Regions from separate parts of the Caldanaerobius fijiensis DSM 17918 genome, predicted to be linked through region 1. Evidence: predicted binding sites of a transcription regulator. Region 1 holds the regulator's gene; the other holds the start of a gene.
What was found. Region 1 encodes ArgR, which controls arginine synthesis, uptake and breakdown. Its sites were predicted from a motif close to ANTGNATAAANATACA; they were not measured.
Positions count from the first base shown of each region.

Region 2: the regulator ArgR is predicted to act here: its motif matches at 4,500-4,515, upstream of BUB87_RS02640 (basic amino acid ABC transporter substrate-binding protein).

Region 1 covers NZ_FQVH01000002.1:124,151-131,758, forward strand. Annotated here, with positions in the region: gene dxs (1-deoxy-D-xylulose-5-phosphate synthase) at 1-330, shown strand, start outside; gene BUB87_RS02010 (TlyA family RNA methyltransferase) at 305-1,105, shown strand; gene BUB87_RS02015 (NAD(+)/NADH kinase) at 1,121-1,939, shown strand; gene BUB87_RS02020 (arginine repressor) at 1,958-2,407, shown strand; gene recN (DNA repair protein RecN) at 2,425-4,122, shown strand; gene spoIVB (SpoIVB peptidase) at 4,197-5,474, shown strand; gene spo0A (sporulation transcription factor Spo0A) at 5,551-6,336, shown strand; gene BUB87_RS02040 (SpoIID/LytB domain-containing protein) at 6,461-7,300, shown strand; gene steA (putative cytokinetic ring protein SteA) at 7,394-7,608, shown strand, end outside.
Region 2 covers NZ_FQVH01000003.1:66,074-73,681, forward strand. Annotated here, with positions in the region: gene flgL (flagellar hook-associated protein FlgL) at 1-56, shown strand, start outside; gene BUB87_RS02610 (flagellar protein FlaG) at 69-425, shown strand; gene fliD (flagellar filament capping protein FliD) at 439-2,100, shown strand; gene fliS (flagellar export chaperone FliS) at 2,097-2,483, shown strand; gene BUB87_RS02625 (hypothetical protein) at 2,486-2,824, shown strand; gene BUB87_RS02630 (glycosyltransferase family 4 protein) at 2,877-4,007, shown strand; gene BUB87_RS02635 (zinc-ribbon domain-containing protein) at 4,098-4,295, shown strand; gene BUB87_RS02640 (basic amino acid ABC transporter substrate-binding protein) at 4,552-5,421, shown strand; gene BUB87_RS02645 (amino acid ABC transporter permease) at 5,435-6,103, shown strand; gene BUB87_RS02650 (amino acid ABC transporter ATP-binding protein) at 6,105-6,824, shown strand; gene hpf (ribosome hibernation-promoting factor, HPF/YfiA family) at 6,944-7,486, shown strand; gene secA (preprotein translocase subunit SecA) at 7,567-7,608, shown strand, end outside.

The DNA.
Region 1 (7,608 bases):
AAGCATTTATTTCCTGAAGTGATCAATGCCCGCATTATAAAACCTCTAGATGAAAATACAATTATAGCATCTGTTTTGAAGACACGACATCTTGTGACAATGGAAGACAATGTAAAAATAGGAGGGATGGGGAGCAGTATCATTCAGCTGTTGAGCGAAAAGTTTATTTATAATATTCCTACAAAGGTTATAGGATGGCCTGACCAATTTATATGTCATGGTAAGATAGAGGATGTTTTTAAATATTATGGTATGAATGCTGAATCGATTGCGGAACAAATCATTTCATTTCTATTAGAGAGAGATGATTATGGAAAAAGTAAGACTTGATGTTCTACTGGTATCAAGAGGCTATTATGAATCTAGAGAAAAAGCACAAGCTAATATAAAGTCAGGTAATGTGTACGTAGATGGAATTGTATGTAATAAACCTGGAACAAAAGTTGATAGCAATGTGAATATAACTATAAAGGGTGATATTATACCATATGTCAGCAGAGGTGGCCTTAAGCTTGAGAGGGCTCTAAAAGTTTTTAACATTTCTGTTGAAGGTAAAGTAGCGATGGATATAGGAGCCTCTACAGGTGGGTTTACCGATTGCCTTTTACAAAATGGTGCAGCAAAAGTTTATGCAATTGATGCTGGATATGCCCAATTAGATAGAAAACTACGTAACGATAAGCGAGTTGTTTGTATGGAAAAAACTAACGCTAGATACCTTAAAAGGTGTGATATTCCTGATCCTATAGATATAGTAACAATCGACGTATCGTTTATATCTGTAAAAAAAATAATACCTGTAGTTTCTGAATTTATTACGGATGGTGACATAATATCTTTAGTAAAACCACAGTTTGAAGCTGGACAACAGTATGTGGGTAAAAAAGGTGTTGTCAAAGACCCTAGAGTGCACGAAGCAGTACTAAAAAGTGTGATTGACGAAGCTTTAAAAAATTGTATGACATTATTAAACCTTACCTATTCACCTATTAGGGGACCTGAAGGAAATATTGAGTTTTTTATTCATCTTAAAAAAGGTAATGCTAACATAAATATAGATAAAAAAATAACAGATGTGGTAAAAGAAGCTCATAGAAATTTATAATTAAGGAAGAGGCAGATGAAAACAGTAGGAATAATAACTAATGAACAAAAGGATAAAGATTTAAAGATTACAAATGCATGTATTGATTGGCTTAAAAAAGAAGGATGTATTGTTATAACAGAAAATAATGATAAGCTTTATTTTGCTTCAGATTTTATTGTGGTTTTGGGTGGAGATGGGACAATCCTTAATGTGGCAAGGAAAGCTTCTATATATGAAAAACCCGTATTAGGTATAAATATGGGGCGTTTAGGATTTTTGGCAGAAGTTGAATTAAAAGATCTGTACAAGGCTCTAAAAATAGCTATAGATGGGGATTACACAATTGATAAGAGGATGATGCTGGAATGTAAACTTATCAGGCACGATGAGGTTTTACAAGAATATCATTCACTTAACGATATTGTGATAACAAGAGGTGCTTTTTCCAGAGTTATTCATCTGAGGACTTATATAGATGGCGAAATTGTTGATACGTATTCTTCAGATGGTTTAATAGTATCAAGTCCTACCGGTTCAACAGCTTATTCGCTTTCTGCTGGGGGTCCGATTGTTAAACCAGACGTCCATTTGATTATTGTAACGCCGATATGTCCTCATTCGCTTTACAACAGGTCAATAATAGTTTCTGCGGACTCGCAAGTGAGAGTAGATATCTTAGATAGTAACCTGGATATAATGCTGACCGTTGATGGACAGGTTGGTTATAAACTAGAAAAAGGCGATTCAGTAATTATTAAAAAATCAAAATATGAAAGTATGCTTATAAGAATAGAAAAAAAGTCATTTTTTGAATTATTGAGAAATAAATTATCTGAAATAAATCGAGAGTGACGGGAGGAAAAGCATCTTATGAAAATGTCGAGACATGCTAAAATACTTGAATTAATAGAGGAAAAGCCTATTGAAACCCAGGATGAGCTTGTGGATGAATTGAGAAAAAGTGGATTTAACGTGACACAAGCTACCATATCAAGAGATATTAAGGACCTTAGATTAGTAAAAGTTATGGATGAAGAAGGTAGATACAGGTATGTATCCCTTAATAAGACAGAAGAGGATGTAAGCAATAAACTGGTAACTCTATTATCTCAATCTTTAGTTTCTATAGATTACGCTGGTAACATTATTGTACTGAAAACCCTCTCAGGTACAGCTATGGCAGCAGCTGCTGCGATAGATGCTTTGAATTTTAGAGATATAGTAGGTACTTTAGCAGGGGATGATACTATATTTGTGCTCGTGAGAGATGTCAAAAATATTAATGAAATTTTATCTAGGTTTAAAAGTCTTATAAAATAGATTGAGGGTGATATCCATTGCTTGTTTCACTTTCAATTAAAAATTTTGCTTTAATAGATAATCTAGAGATAAATTTTGATAAAGGCTTAAATATCATAACCGGAGAAACAGGAGCTGGTAAATCTATAATTATTGAAGCTCTGAGTTTTGTGTTGGGTGGTAGGGCAGACAAGGATATGATAAGGACAGGGTGCAGTAAAGCTGAGGTTGAAGCCATATTTGAAGTCGATGAAAAAAATAGGGTTATAGATGAACTTAAAGAAATGGGATTTTATGATGCAGAGGATGATTTTATTATCGTATATAGAGAACTTATGTTAAATGGTCGAAATAGATGTAAAATAAATAATAAAACAGTAAATATATCTACACTTAAATATTTTGCACAAAAACTCATAGATATCCATAGCCAAGATGAATACCAAATGTTGTTCGATTGGTCAACCCATCAAAGTTTGTTGGATGCTTTTGGCAGTGGTGAATTAGATGAACTAAAGAAACATGTAAACAATTTATATAATACGTATATGGAGTACGATAGAGAAATAAGGAGATTACAGGAAGAAGGGAATAATCCTCTAGAAGAAGAATTTATTAAATATCAGTTAAATGAAATCAATGCGGCGAATTTAAAAGCGGAGGAAGAAGAACAATTATTGAGAGCTAGAAAGGTAATGACCAATGCTGAAAAAATATATGATGCACTTTTCTACGCTTATTCTACACTATATGATAATAAAAATAAACGAAGTGTCATAGATGAATTGGGTGAAGTTATTAATAAATTGAAAAATGTATCTCAGTACGACAAAGAAATTGAGAATATGTTAAATCGTTTAAATGATTTATACTATCAAATAGAGGACATATCCGGATCATTAAGGCATTATATGGAAGGTTTAAACTTTGATCCTGAAGAATTAAACAAGATAGAGGAGAGACTTGGTTTTTTATCAGATTTGAAGCGAAAATATGGAAAAACTATCGAGCAGTTAATCGCTTATAAATCCGAGTTACAATTAAAAATAGAGCGAATAGAAAATAACGCACATATATTAGAGGAAATGCGTCAAAAGCAAGCAAGAATAAAGGAAGATTTGCTGAGTTTTAGCAGAAAATTGTCAAATATGAGACGTAAAATTGCAGAAGAGCTAGAAAATATGGTATCAAAAGAACTTGATCAGCTTGGTATTAGAGGGGTTTTATTCAAAGTACATTTTGATGAGAAAGAGATATCGGCAGATGGAATAGACCGCGTAGAATTTATGATAAGCACAAACCCTGGGGAACCATTAAAACCGTTGTCTAAGGTCGCGTCAGGTGGAGAAATGTCTAGAATAATGTTAGCGTTTAAAAAAGTTTTTTCAGAAGTAGATGGCATTGATACTCTTATTTTCGACGAAATAGATACAGGTATAAGTGGACAAGCTGTACAGGCCGTGGCAGAAAAAATTTTAGAGTTATCTTTAAAAAGACAGATTATATGTATCACACATATGCCACAAATAGCCAGTCTGGCGGATACTCATTATTATATCCGAAAGGTTATAACTGATAATAGAACATATACAAAAGTGGAAAAATTAGATGATAGAGGTAGAATTTATGAGATATCCAGGATTATCAGTGGAGACAATATAACTCCATTGTCCATATCCCATTCTAAAGAAATGATAGCAATAGCAAATAAATTAAAAGAAAAAATAGCTCAATAGGTCTTTTTTACAAGTATAAATGCCACTCTCAAAGGAAATTTTATATTTGTAAGTCAATGAGGAGAGTGGTATTTGTGCGATTAAAAAAAATTGTTTGTGCCATTGTTATAATTTTGATATTAATATTAAATAATACGCCGATAATAACAAACTTTATACAAATTCCTGCTCATCAAATAATATTGGAGGGGGAAGAATCCAGATTTAACATCGGTTTTCCTCTTTCTATAACAGTAAGAGCAGATAAGCAAGGCATAATAAAAATCAATAATGTGGCGGTGCATAAAGAAAGATACTTGCCATCGTTGACAAGATTCAGTATAAAATCTGAAGACATTGGACATGCAGTAGTAAACCTCAAGTTATTTGGAATAATCCCGGTAAAAAATGTAATGTTGGATATTGTTCCTAAAAAATACGTTATTGTTGGGGGACAACCTATAGGTGTAAGAATCAATACTAAAGGTGTTATTGTAGTAGGTTTTTCTGATATCATCGGAACATCGGGGAAAGTGTATTGCCCAGGAAAGCAAGCAGGTATTAGAATAGGTGATATACTTTTGAGAATAGATGGTTTAGATATAAAAGATAGCGATAGTATTGTTAGTATTCTAAGAGAAAAAGGGGGCAGGACATTATCATTGCAGATTCAAAGAGATGAAAGAATTATTGATTTAAAAGTAAATCCTATAAAGTCAAAAGATGATGGAGAATATAAGTTGGGTCTTTGGGTAAGAGATCATACCTCAGGAATTGGCACGTTAACCTTTGTAGATCCTAGTAACAATAAATTTGGAGCATTGGGTCATCCAATTACAGATATGGATACAGGGCAGATGCTTAATATAAAAGATGGAGAAATTATGCATGCACATATAACATCTATTCAACAGGGTTATAAAAGCAGACCAGGGGAAATTAAAGGCATATTTATTGAAGGGAAAGATAGCATTGGGAAAATAGAAAAGAATACTAAATATGGTATCTATGGGACTTTATATAACAAAGATAATTTAACAGAAAATTTGTATCCTATAGGATATCAGTCTCAGGTAAAGCCTGGTCCTGCTAAGATATTAGCTATGATTGATGATAGCAAGGTAAGGGAATACAGCATTGAGATACAAAAAGTTGTAAAACAGGATCAACCTAATCCTAAGAGCATGATAATAAAAATTACAGATCCTTATTTATTAAAGCATACTGGTGGTATCATACAAGGGATGAGTGGCAGTCCGATAATTCAAGATGGGAAATTGGTCGGGGCGGTGACGCACGTTTTTGTAAACGATCCAACCAGAGGATATGGTATTTATATTGAGTGGATGATAGATGAATTAAACAAAAAATAATTTATGGAAAAAAAAGGAGGAATTTTAGATTTGGTGTAGAATTACGATAAAGTAATAAAAAGCAGGGTGAGGGAGGATAAAATTGATTAAGTTGTTAATAGTAGATGACAATAAAGAATTTTGTTCTATATTAACAGATTATTTCAATAATAAGGAAGATATAGACGTGATTGGTGTAGCCAATGATGGAAACCAGGCCATAAAATTGATTATGGAGCTTAATCCTGATTTGGTATTGCTTGATATTATAATGCCGTATTTAGATGGACTAGGCGTTTTAGAAACGATTAAATCGCTTAATCTTCTAAAAATGCCTAAAATAATAGTATTGTCTGCTGTAGGGCAGGAAAGAATAACGCAAATGGCTATAAATTTAAATGTAGACTATTATATTCTTAAACCTTTTGATTTAAATACGCTTTATAGAAGAATAAAGGATATATTTATGCTTCCTTTAAATAATGATTATAATGAAGGGTTAAAACCTGAGCTTGATACAGCTAATTTGGAAGCTAAAATAACAGAGATTATTCAAGAAATAGGGATACCAGCACATATAAAAGGTTATCTATATATAAGAGATGCCATCTATATGGTTATAAACAATGTAGAAATGATAGGCGCAATAACAAAAGAGTTATATCCTAAAATTGCGATTAAATATAATACAACGCCAAGTAGAGTTGAGAGAGCTATAAGGCATGCTATTGAAGTGGCTTGGAGTCACGGTAAACTAGAAACAATAAATAACATATTTGGAAGTACTATTGACGAATATAAGGGTAAGCCAACAAATTCTCAATTTATAGCATTTATAGCAGATAAACTACGTCTTCAGCTTAATATGAATAAAGTTGGATGATAGTGTTTAAAATAGACTCAGGAGGTGTTGTAAAATTCGGAAAAAGATATTTATATTTTTCATTTTTTTAATATCTCTCCTGAGTCTTATAGTGTCATGTAACGTGGCGAAGAAGAAACCATTTGTGACACCAAAAGCTTATAAACCAGAGCCCACTATAACTGTTTATATTGCGGATAAAAACAAGGTCGAAAATATGAAAATAGAAGACTATATTTTGGGAGTAGTAGCTGGTGAAGTAAAAAATTATTGGCCGCAACAGGTACTAGAAGCTCAAGCTATAATAGCGCGAACATTCACGTTAAAAAAAATGGCTGGAGGAAAAACGGTTCATGGAACCGATGCTAGTACAGATCCAAAAGAATTTCAAGCGTATAATCCTTCAAATATAAATGAGAACATCCGCAAGGCTGTAAGAGCTACAAGAGGAGAAGTTATAATGTACAATAACAAATATATAAATGCATATTTTCATTCATATTCAGGTGGCAGAACAGCTACAGCCAAAGAAGGTTTAAACTTCACTAAAGAACCTACCCCTTATTTAACTGTAGTTAAGGATTATCCTACTATAGAAAAAAGCGTTTTAAATTGGAGCAATACTTTTAGTAAGGATGAAATTAAAAATGCCTTAAAGACATTGGGATATAACGTGAGTGATGTCAGATCTATAAAAATTGTTAAAAAAGGGCCTTCGGGTAGAGCAGAAGTTTTTAAAATAGATGACACATTAATTGGTGGCCCAGAGTTAAGATTAGCCCTTAATCCTGATAAGTTCAGGTCCACACTTATTACCGATATAAAAACAACAAATAATGGTTTTATTATATCAGGAAAAGGGTGGGGTCATGGCGTTGGAATGTCACAATGGGGTGCGAATACTATGGCAAAAAGAGGATTTTCTGCAGAAGATATAATAAAATATTATTTTAGAGGTGTCACAGTAAAAAAATTATGGAAATAGAACCATTTAGTGGTTCTATTTTTTGTTTGTAGTTATTTTAACCTATCTATATTTGTGATATAATTTTATTGATTATGATATGGAGGAAGTAAGATGTATATAAAAGCAAGAGCTCAGTTGGATAAAAAAACAAAGAATTTAGTAAAAAGATTGAAACCTGGAGAAATTGCCATAATAGATCATTGTGATATAGATGAGGTAGCGGCGGAATCGCTGGTGGATGCCAAGGTGAAAGCAGTTATAAATGCCAGCAGGTTTATATCCGGTAAGTATCCAAACCAGGGGCCTAAAATACTACACAAAGCGGG
Region 2 (7,608 bases), on a different contig from region 1:
CTCTTATGCTGGGTTCAAAGATAATAATGCCGACACTGGTAGAATTTATAAGATAGGAGGTATTATGGGTGAATGTAATACCAGCCGTAAACAATGTTCCTGCTATAAAGCCGGTCAAGGGAGAGACGGATAGGGAAGTACGCCTTAAAAAAGAAGGTAGCGACTTGCAAAACAGTTCTGAGAAGGATGTTGATGAAGTCAAAAAGAGTGCGTTAATTAAAGCGGTTGAGGATGCCAATAAAAAGATTAAGGATCTCAATATAAGATTAGAACTTTCTGTTCATGAAAAGACCAAAGATATAGTTATAAGGTTTATCAATAGCGAGACCAACGAGGTAGTGAAAGAATATCCACCAGAGAAGTATCTGGATATGATAGCAAGTCTGTGGGAATTAGCGGGATTATTTGTGGACAAAAAGGTATAAAGGGGATGATAACGTGATAAGCCCTATAAACACGCTCAGGATAACTGGCCTTGCAACAGGTCTTGATATAGATTCCATAGTAAAGCAGCTGATGCAGGTTCAGCGCATACCTTTGGACAAGCTGGAACAGAAAAAACAGATACTGGAGTGGCAGAGAGATGACTACAGGAGTATAAATACTGCCATAAGCGCATTGAGGGACCTGACCTTCAATATGACGCTTCAGGGGACTTATTTGAAGTATAAAGCTGATGTAACGGCGACACCTGGAAGCACTAACGGCAATGCGGGTGCAGTTTCAGCAACACCAGGGGCATCGGCTGTGGAAGGTAGTTATACTATTACAGTAAATAATTTGGCTAAACCTGCAAGTCTGGTGAGCACGTCAGATGTTACGATAGACCCGACAAAAAAGTTATCTGAACAAGGTATTACTTCAGTAGATTTTACTATAACTGTATATCAGGTAGATGCCAATGGGAATCCCATAAAAGACAGCAGTGGAGCTCAAATTAAGTATTTAGCAACATTTAGTTCAACAGGTACAGATACTAATGGTTCTTATAAAGTAGATACAAGTATGACTTTAAATGATATTATAAACAAGATAAATAGCGCCAAAGATGCTAGTGGTAATAGCCTTGGTGTAAAGGCTTCTTTTGATGCTGTGCTAAAGAGATTTGTGCTCACCACTACTGGTATGGGTGGTAATGCAAAGATTGAAGTAACAGATAATAATTCAACGACATTTATGAGTGGTACTTTAAAGCTATCATCCAATGGCAGCACTACGATTTCGGCGTCTGGAAGTGATGCTTCTTATAGCTATACTAACAAGCAAATAAATTTGACTGTTTCCAACCTTACTTCCCATACTAATACCGTCACGATAAACGGTACTACATATAACCTCCTTGCATTAGGTAGTGCCGATGTTACCATAAAGAAGGACACCGATGCCATATATCAATCCATAAAAGACTTTATAGATAAATACAACAACACAATAGATACAATTTATAAGAAGTATACAGAGCCCAGGTATCCCGATTATCTTCCGCTGACAGATGACCAGAAGCAGCAGCTTACGGATACCCAGCAGCAACAGTGGACGGAGAAGGCAAAAAGCGGATTGCTAAAGGGCGATGATATGCTTGGCAGCATAATGGCAAATATGAGGAAAATAATGTCTGCTACTGTAGGTGATTCTTCATTTACGTATAGAACTATGTACCAGATAGGTCTAAGTACATCCAGTTATTGGATTGATAAAACGGGCAAGATCATCATAGATGAGGCTAAGTTGAAAGATGCTATTAATAACAACCTGGATGCCGTTATAAAGCTTTTTACAAATCCATTTCCCACAGATTCCAGCGGCAAAATAATCCAATCGCAAAAATCTCAAGGTGGGTTGGCCGTACAGCTCAAGGACTATCTGGATTCTGCTATAAAACAGCTTAAAGACAAAGCAGGGACCAGTGATATGCTTTATGATAACAGCTACATATCTCAGCAGATACAGCAATACAATCAGCAGATATCCGACATGCAGGCACGCCTGACAGAGATGGAAAATAGGTATTATGAGCAGTTTACGCGGCTTGAAACTGCTATGCAGCAGATGAATGCTCAAAGTGCATGGCTTGCCCAGCAGTTAGGAGGTGGTAAATGATGATTAACAATCCGTACCAGCAATACAGGACTGATGCGGTGATGACCGCTTCGCCTGAAGAGCTTACATTGATGCTTTACGATGGAATTATACGGTTTTTAAATCAAGCGAAAGAGGCTATATTATCGCGGGATATGCAGACAGCCCATGAGAAATTGATAAGGGTACAGGATATATTAAATGAGCTCAATGCTACACTGGACAGAAGCTATGATATAGCCTCTAATTTAGCCAGTATATACGACTTTATGATTCGCAAAACTATAGAGGCCAATATAAAAAAAGACGTAAATATTATAGATGAGGTATTGGAATTTGCAAGAGACCTTCGAAATACATGGCAGCAGGCTATGAAAATCGCCAGGAAGGATAGCGCGAGATAGCCATGCAAAAGGTAGATTTGGAAGAATGGTACCGATTGACATTGGAGCAGCAAAGGGCACTAGAGGAGCAGGATATACAAAAACTTGTTGATGTTACAAATAAAAAACAGGAGATCATAAACGCTTGTAACGAGGGTATTTATGTTTTGAATGATGACGGCAGGCGTAAAGAATTGTTAAGTGAGATACTGGAATTAGAAAAAGCTAATTTAGATGCAGCGGCACGGTTAAAGGAAGAGATAATAAGCAAGATCGCAAACATAAGGTATGGAAAAAATGCCATCAGAGGTTATCTTGTTCATGGTCATGATTTTTCTGCATATGTAGATAAAAGAAAGTAAAAAGTACACAAAAATACCCCCTATCATATTAATAGGTAAGGGGGTATTTTTTATGAAAATTCTCATCGCTTCGATATGGATGTATCCATTTCCAGGCAGTGTTTCGTCTCACATAAGAGCATTAAAAGTCATGCTAGAACGTTTGAGCCACAGTGTAGATGTGGTTTTTCCTGATTATCCTGAATGCCAAGACACTTCGCTCATAAAATTTTATGAGAAAGCCAGGCATTCACTGGCCGATAAGGTGGAATTGAAACTGAGATCTACTAAGTACGATGTAATAAGCTGCCACGATGTAATGTCATTTCTTGCTTGTCTGTTTTTAAACGTGAATGCGCCACAGCTGCTTACTGTTCACGGCTACATGAGCGATGATGCGTTGGCTGCAAAACTTGTGGCTGAAAATTCTGCTGAGGAGAAATACCTCAGGTATTGCGAGCGAATCGCCTATCAGAATGCACCTGCAATAATTGCAGTTGATGCAAATATAAGGGATTACATAAAGTCTATTGCAGGTATAAAAAAGATAATCGTATTAAAAAGTTTCGTGGATATGGAACTTTTTAAGCCTATGGAGAGGGATGAGGGGTTTAAGAAAAAGTTGGGTATACCTGATAATAGGTTTGTGATATTGTGTCCTCGAAGGCTTACAGCAAAAAATGGGATAAATTATCTTTTGGAGGCTTTCAGGATATTGCTGGACCGGAATGTAAAAGCATATCTTGTGATAGCAGGTGATGGAGAAGAGCGAAAAAATCTTATAAACATGGCTGAAAGCCTTGGCCTAACAGGCCATTATTTGATGCTGGGATCTGTAAACCATTCTATAATGCCTATGTTTTACGCCATCGCTGATGTGGTCTGTATACCATCTGTTGTTATAGGAAATATGAGTGCAGACACACCCATATCTGCTCTTGAAGGGATGATGTGCGGCAAAGTAGTCGTCGCTTCGGACATTGGTGGGATAAAAGATATAATAAAGAATGGGATAAATGGCATTTTGGTTAAACAGAGGGATCCTTATGCTATAGCCGATGGAATTATGAGAGTATTAAGAGATGAGGGCTTAAGGCACTATTTAGAAAGAAATGCTTATGCCACAGCCCTTCAGGGGCATTCCAGTATTTTTGCTGCTAAGATCTATTTGAAAATATTTGAGAGATTGCTTGGTGAAAATTAAAATATTTTTTGTAAGTGCTTGTGCTTTTGTAAATAATATGATATAATCAATGTAATTTAAACCATTAATTCAAAGTGAGGGGATTTTTTGATGTATCAGGACAAAGTTTTAGTATGTAAGGATTGCGGGAAGGAGTTTACCTGGACCGCGGGTGAGCAGGAGTTTTATGCTGAAAAAGGATTTCAGAATGCTCCGGTGAGGTGCAAGGCGTGTAGGACTGCGAGAAAGCAAAACCACAGGAACAACGGTGGTTTCAGGCAGCGCCGAGCAAGTTCAATGGAATTATAATCCCCTTGCTTTGAGAGGATTATAAGCCGCAAAAAAGAGGTCATAAGGCCTCTTTTTTTGTACATTTAGAAAATTATTTGCCCACATTTTTTCCACATGAGGAATGCCCAAACAAGAAGTTATAAACAGGTTTATCCACATTATCCACAGACAAGCTGTCAACAAATTCACTTGCAAAAAAATAATAGACAATATATAATTAACAATGTATAATTATTCAAGAGATTTAATATTTAAAAAGAGGGGAGAAAAATACATGAAGAAGTTAATGGCTTTTCTTTTAATCGCTGCATTGACGCTGTCGTTGGTTTCCTGCGCTAATTCCAGCAAAAATACGACCGCGGGAAATTCTAATAAAGCAACTCAATCCAGCGACAATACCAATGGTTCTGCTGCTAAATCCAATAGCTCATCAGGTACATCTAATAGTTTAGAGAAGATCAAAAAAGCTGGTGTAATAGTGATGGGTACCAGCGCCGATTTTCCACCATATGAAAGCCATCAACTTATAAATGGTGAGGATAAAATCGTCGGCTTTGATGTGGATATTGCTCAAGCGGTTGCTGATGGATTGGGCGTAAAACTTGATATAGAAGATATGAAGTTCGACGGCCTCATTGCGGCACTTCAGGCTGGTAAAATCGATATGATTGTAGCAGGTATGACGCCTACACCAGAGAGAGCTAAAAGCGTAGATTTTTCAGATCTTTATTATATTGGTAAACAGGTATTAGTAGTTAAAAAGGATAATAACTCTATCAAGACCGTTGATGATTTAAAAGGCAAGAAGTTGGATGCTCAATTAGGTACCACGAGTGAAAAAGCGGCCAGAAGCATAAAAGGCGTCACTGTAATTCCTATAGACAAGGTATCAACCGAGATAATGGAAGTAAAAACAGGAAAAGTAGATGGGGTTGTTGTTGAAAAGACGGTTGCAGAGGCATACCTGAAAGAGAACCCAGACTTAAAGATAGTGGAAATACCAGAGATAAAAAGCGAAGAGGGTTCCGCTATAGCGGTTAGAAAAGGTGACAAAGCTCTTCTAAACGAAATAAACAAGATATTAAAACAGCTGAAAGATTCAGGGGAATATGACAAACTTATTGAGAAATGGTTTAAGCAGTAAAGGAGAGTAATATATGACGAATTTGGATTTTGCCAGTATGCTCAAATACTGGCCTCTATTTTTGAAAGGTACCGTAAGTACAATAGAATTTACCATAGGCGCGGTAATAATAGGCGTAATTCTAGGCATTTTAGCGGCATTTATGAAGATGTCTAGGATAAAGGTAATAAGCTTTATTGGAAAAGCGTATATAGAGATAATAAGGGGTACTCCTGCCCTTGTACAGCTCTTTATCATATACTTTGGCATCTCTCAGGTGTTAAATCTTAATATACCTAAGTTTTATGCGGCTGTCTTTGCACTGGGTATAAATAGCGGTGCTTATGTGGCAGAGATAATAAGGGCTGGAATTGAGGCAGTAGATAGGGGGCAGATGGAAGCTGCCAGGTCATTAGGAATGCCCCATGGGATGGCCATGCGATATATCATCATGCCCCAAGCTATAAAGAATATACTTCCGGCACTAGGGAATGAGTTCATCGTGCTGCTAAAGGAATCTTCCATAGTTTCCGTAATAGGTGCGTCGGACCTTATGAGACAACAGGAGATCATATCAAGTGTTACTTACAGGCCTTTTGAGCCCCTTATTGTCATTGCGATGATATACTTTGTTATGACGCTGTTCCTCTCTAAGTTGATGGGTATGTTTGAGAGGAGGTTAAAAGCCGGTGATGTTAGATAGTATGGTGAAGGTAGAGAATTTAAAAAAATCTTTTGGGCATTTGCAGGTGTTGAACGGTATAAACCTGGAAATAAAAAAGGGTGAGGTTTTGGCGATTATAGGGCCCAGCGGATCAGGAAAGAGTACATTGCTGAGATGTGTCAACTATCTGGAAGAACCTACTGCCGGAAACGTGTATATTGAAGGGGAGAAAGTGGATCCTGTTAAAAATATAAATAGAATAAGACAAAAGGTGGGCATGGTATTTCAGCATTTTAATCTTTTTCCACATATGACCGTCCTGGATAACTTGACCATAGCGCCTATAAAGGTCAAAAAGATGGATAAAGCTCAGGCCGAGGCCATCGCCATGAACCTTTTAGAGAGGGTTGGCCTTAAGGATAAAGTAAAGGCGTACCCAGCGCAGTTGTCGGGAGGCCAGAAGCAGAGGATTGCAATAGCCAGGGCTTTGGCGATGCAGCCCGATGTCATGCTGTTTGATGAGCCTACTTCAGCATTAGATCCTGAGATGGTTAAAGAGGTGCTTAACGTCATGAAGGACCTGGCCCATGATGGCATGACCATGATGGTAGTTACTCATGAGATGGGGTTCGCAAGAGAAGTTTGCCATAGGGTTGTGTTCATAGATGAAGGGCAGGTAGTCGAAGAAGGACCGCCACAGGAAATTTTTACAAATCCGCGGCAGGAAAGGACCAGGTCGTTTTTAAGCAAGGTTTTATAAAGAGTTTATAAAAAATTCATAAAAATTTTCAAAAATTAAGAAGGATTATCATTGCTTGCGTAGAATAATATAAGTAACAAGGGTAAAGAATACTAATGCTGAAGGGAGTAGTGGCATTTATGAACCTAAGGATTACAGGGAAAAACAATCTCGAGCTTACAGATGCATTAAAAAATGCTGTGGAGAAGAAGCTGCGCATTCTAGATAAATTTTTTAATGAAGACACGGATGTAAATGTGGTTTTAAGCGTGGTTAAAAATGACCAGATTGTAGAAGTTACTATACCGTATAAAGGCGTGATTTTTAGAGCTGAAGCTGCGACAGAAGATATGTATTCTACGCTGGATGAGGTAGTAGAAAAGCTCAAGAAGCAGTGGAGAAAGCACAAAACGAAACTTGAAAAGAGGTTTAACGTCAAAGTTCCTGAAAACCTTCAGTTGACCGAAGAAGATGAGGAAAAAGAGGTTTCTGAAGAAGAGTTTAGGATAGTCAGAAAGAAAAAATTTGGTATGAAGCCAATGTCTGTAGAAGAGGCGATACTGCAGATGAATTTGCTGGGACACGACTTTTATATCTTTTGCAATGAGGAGAGCAACGATATAAACGTGGTGTACAGGCGAAGAGACGGCAGCTATGGACTTATAGAAGCAGAAAAAGTATAAAAAGGTCCTTTTAAAAGGACCTTTTTTAGTGCATTTGACGGTATATGTAAAATATTATATAATACTATAAGGTGATCAAAATGTTAAATTTATTAGAAAAGATTTTTGGAAGCTACAATGAG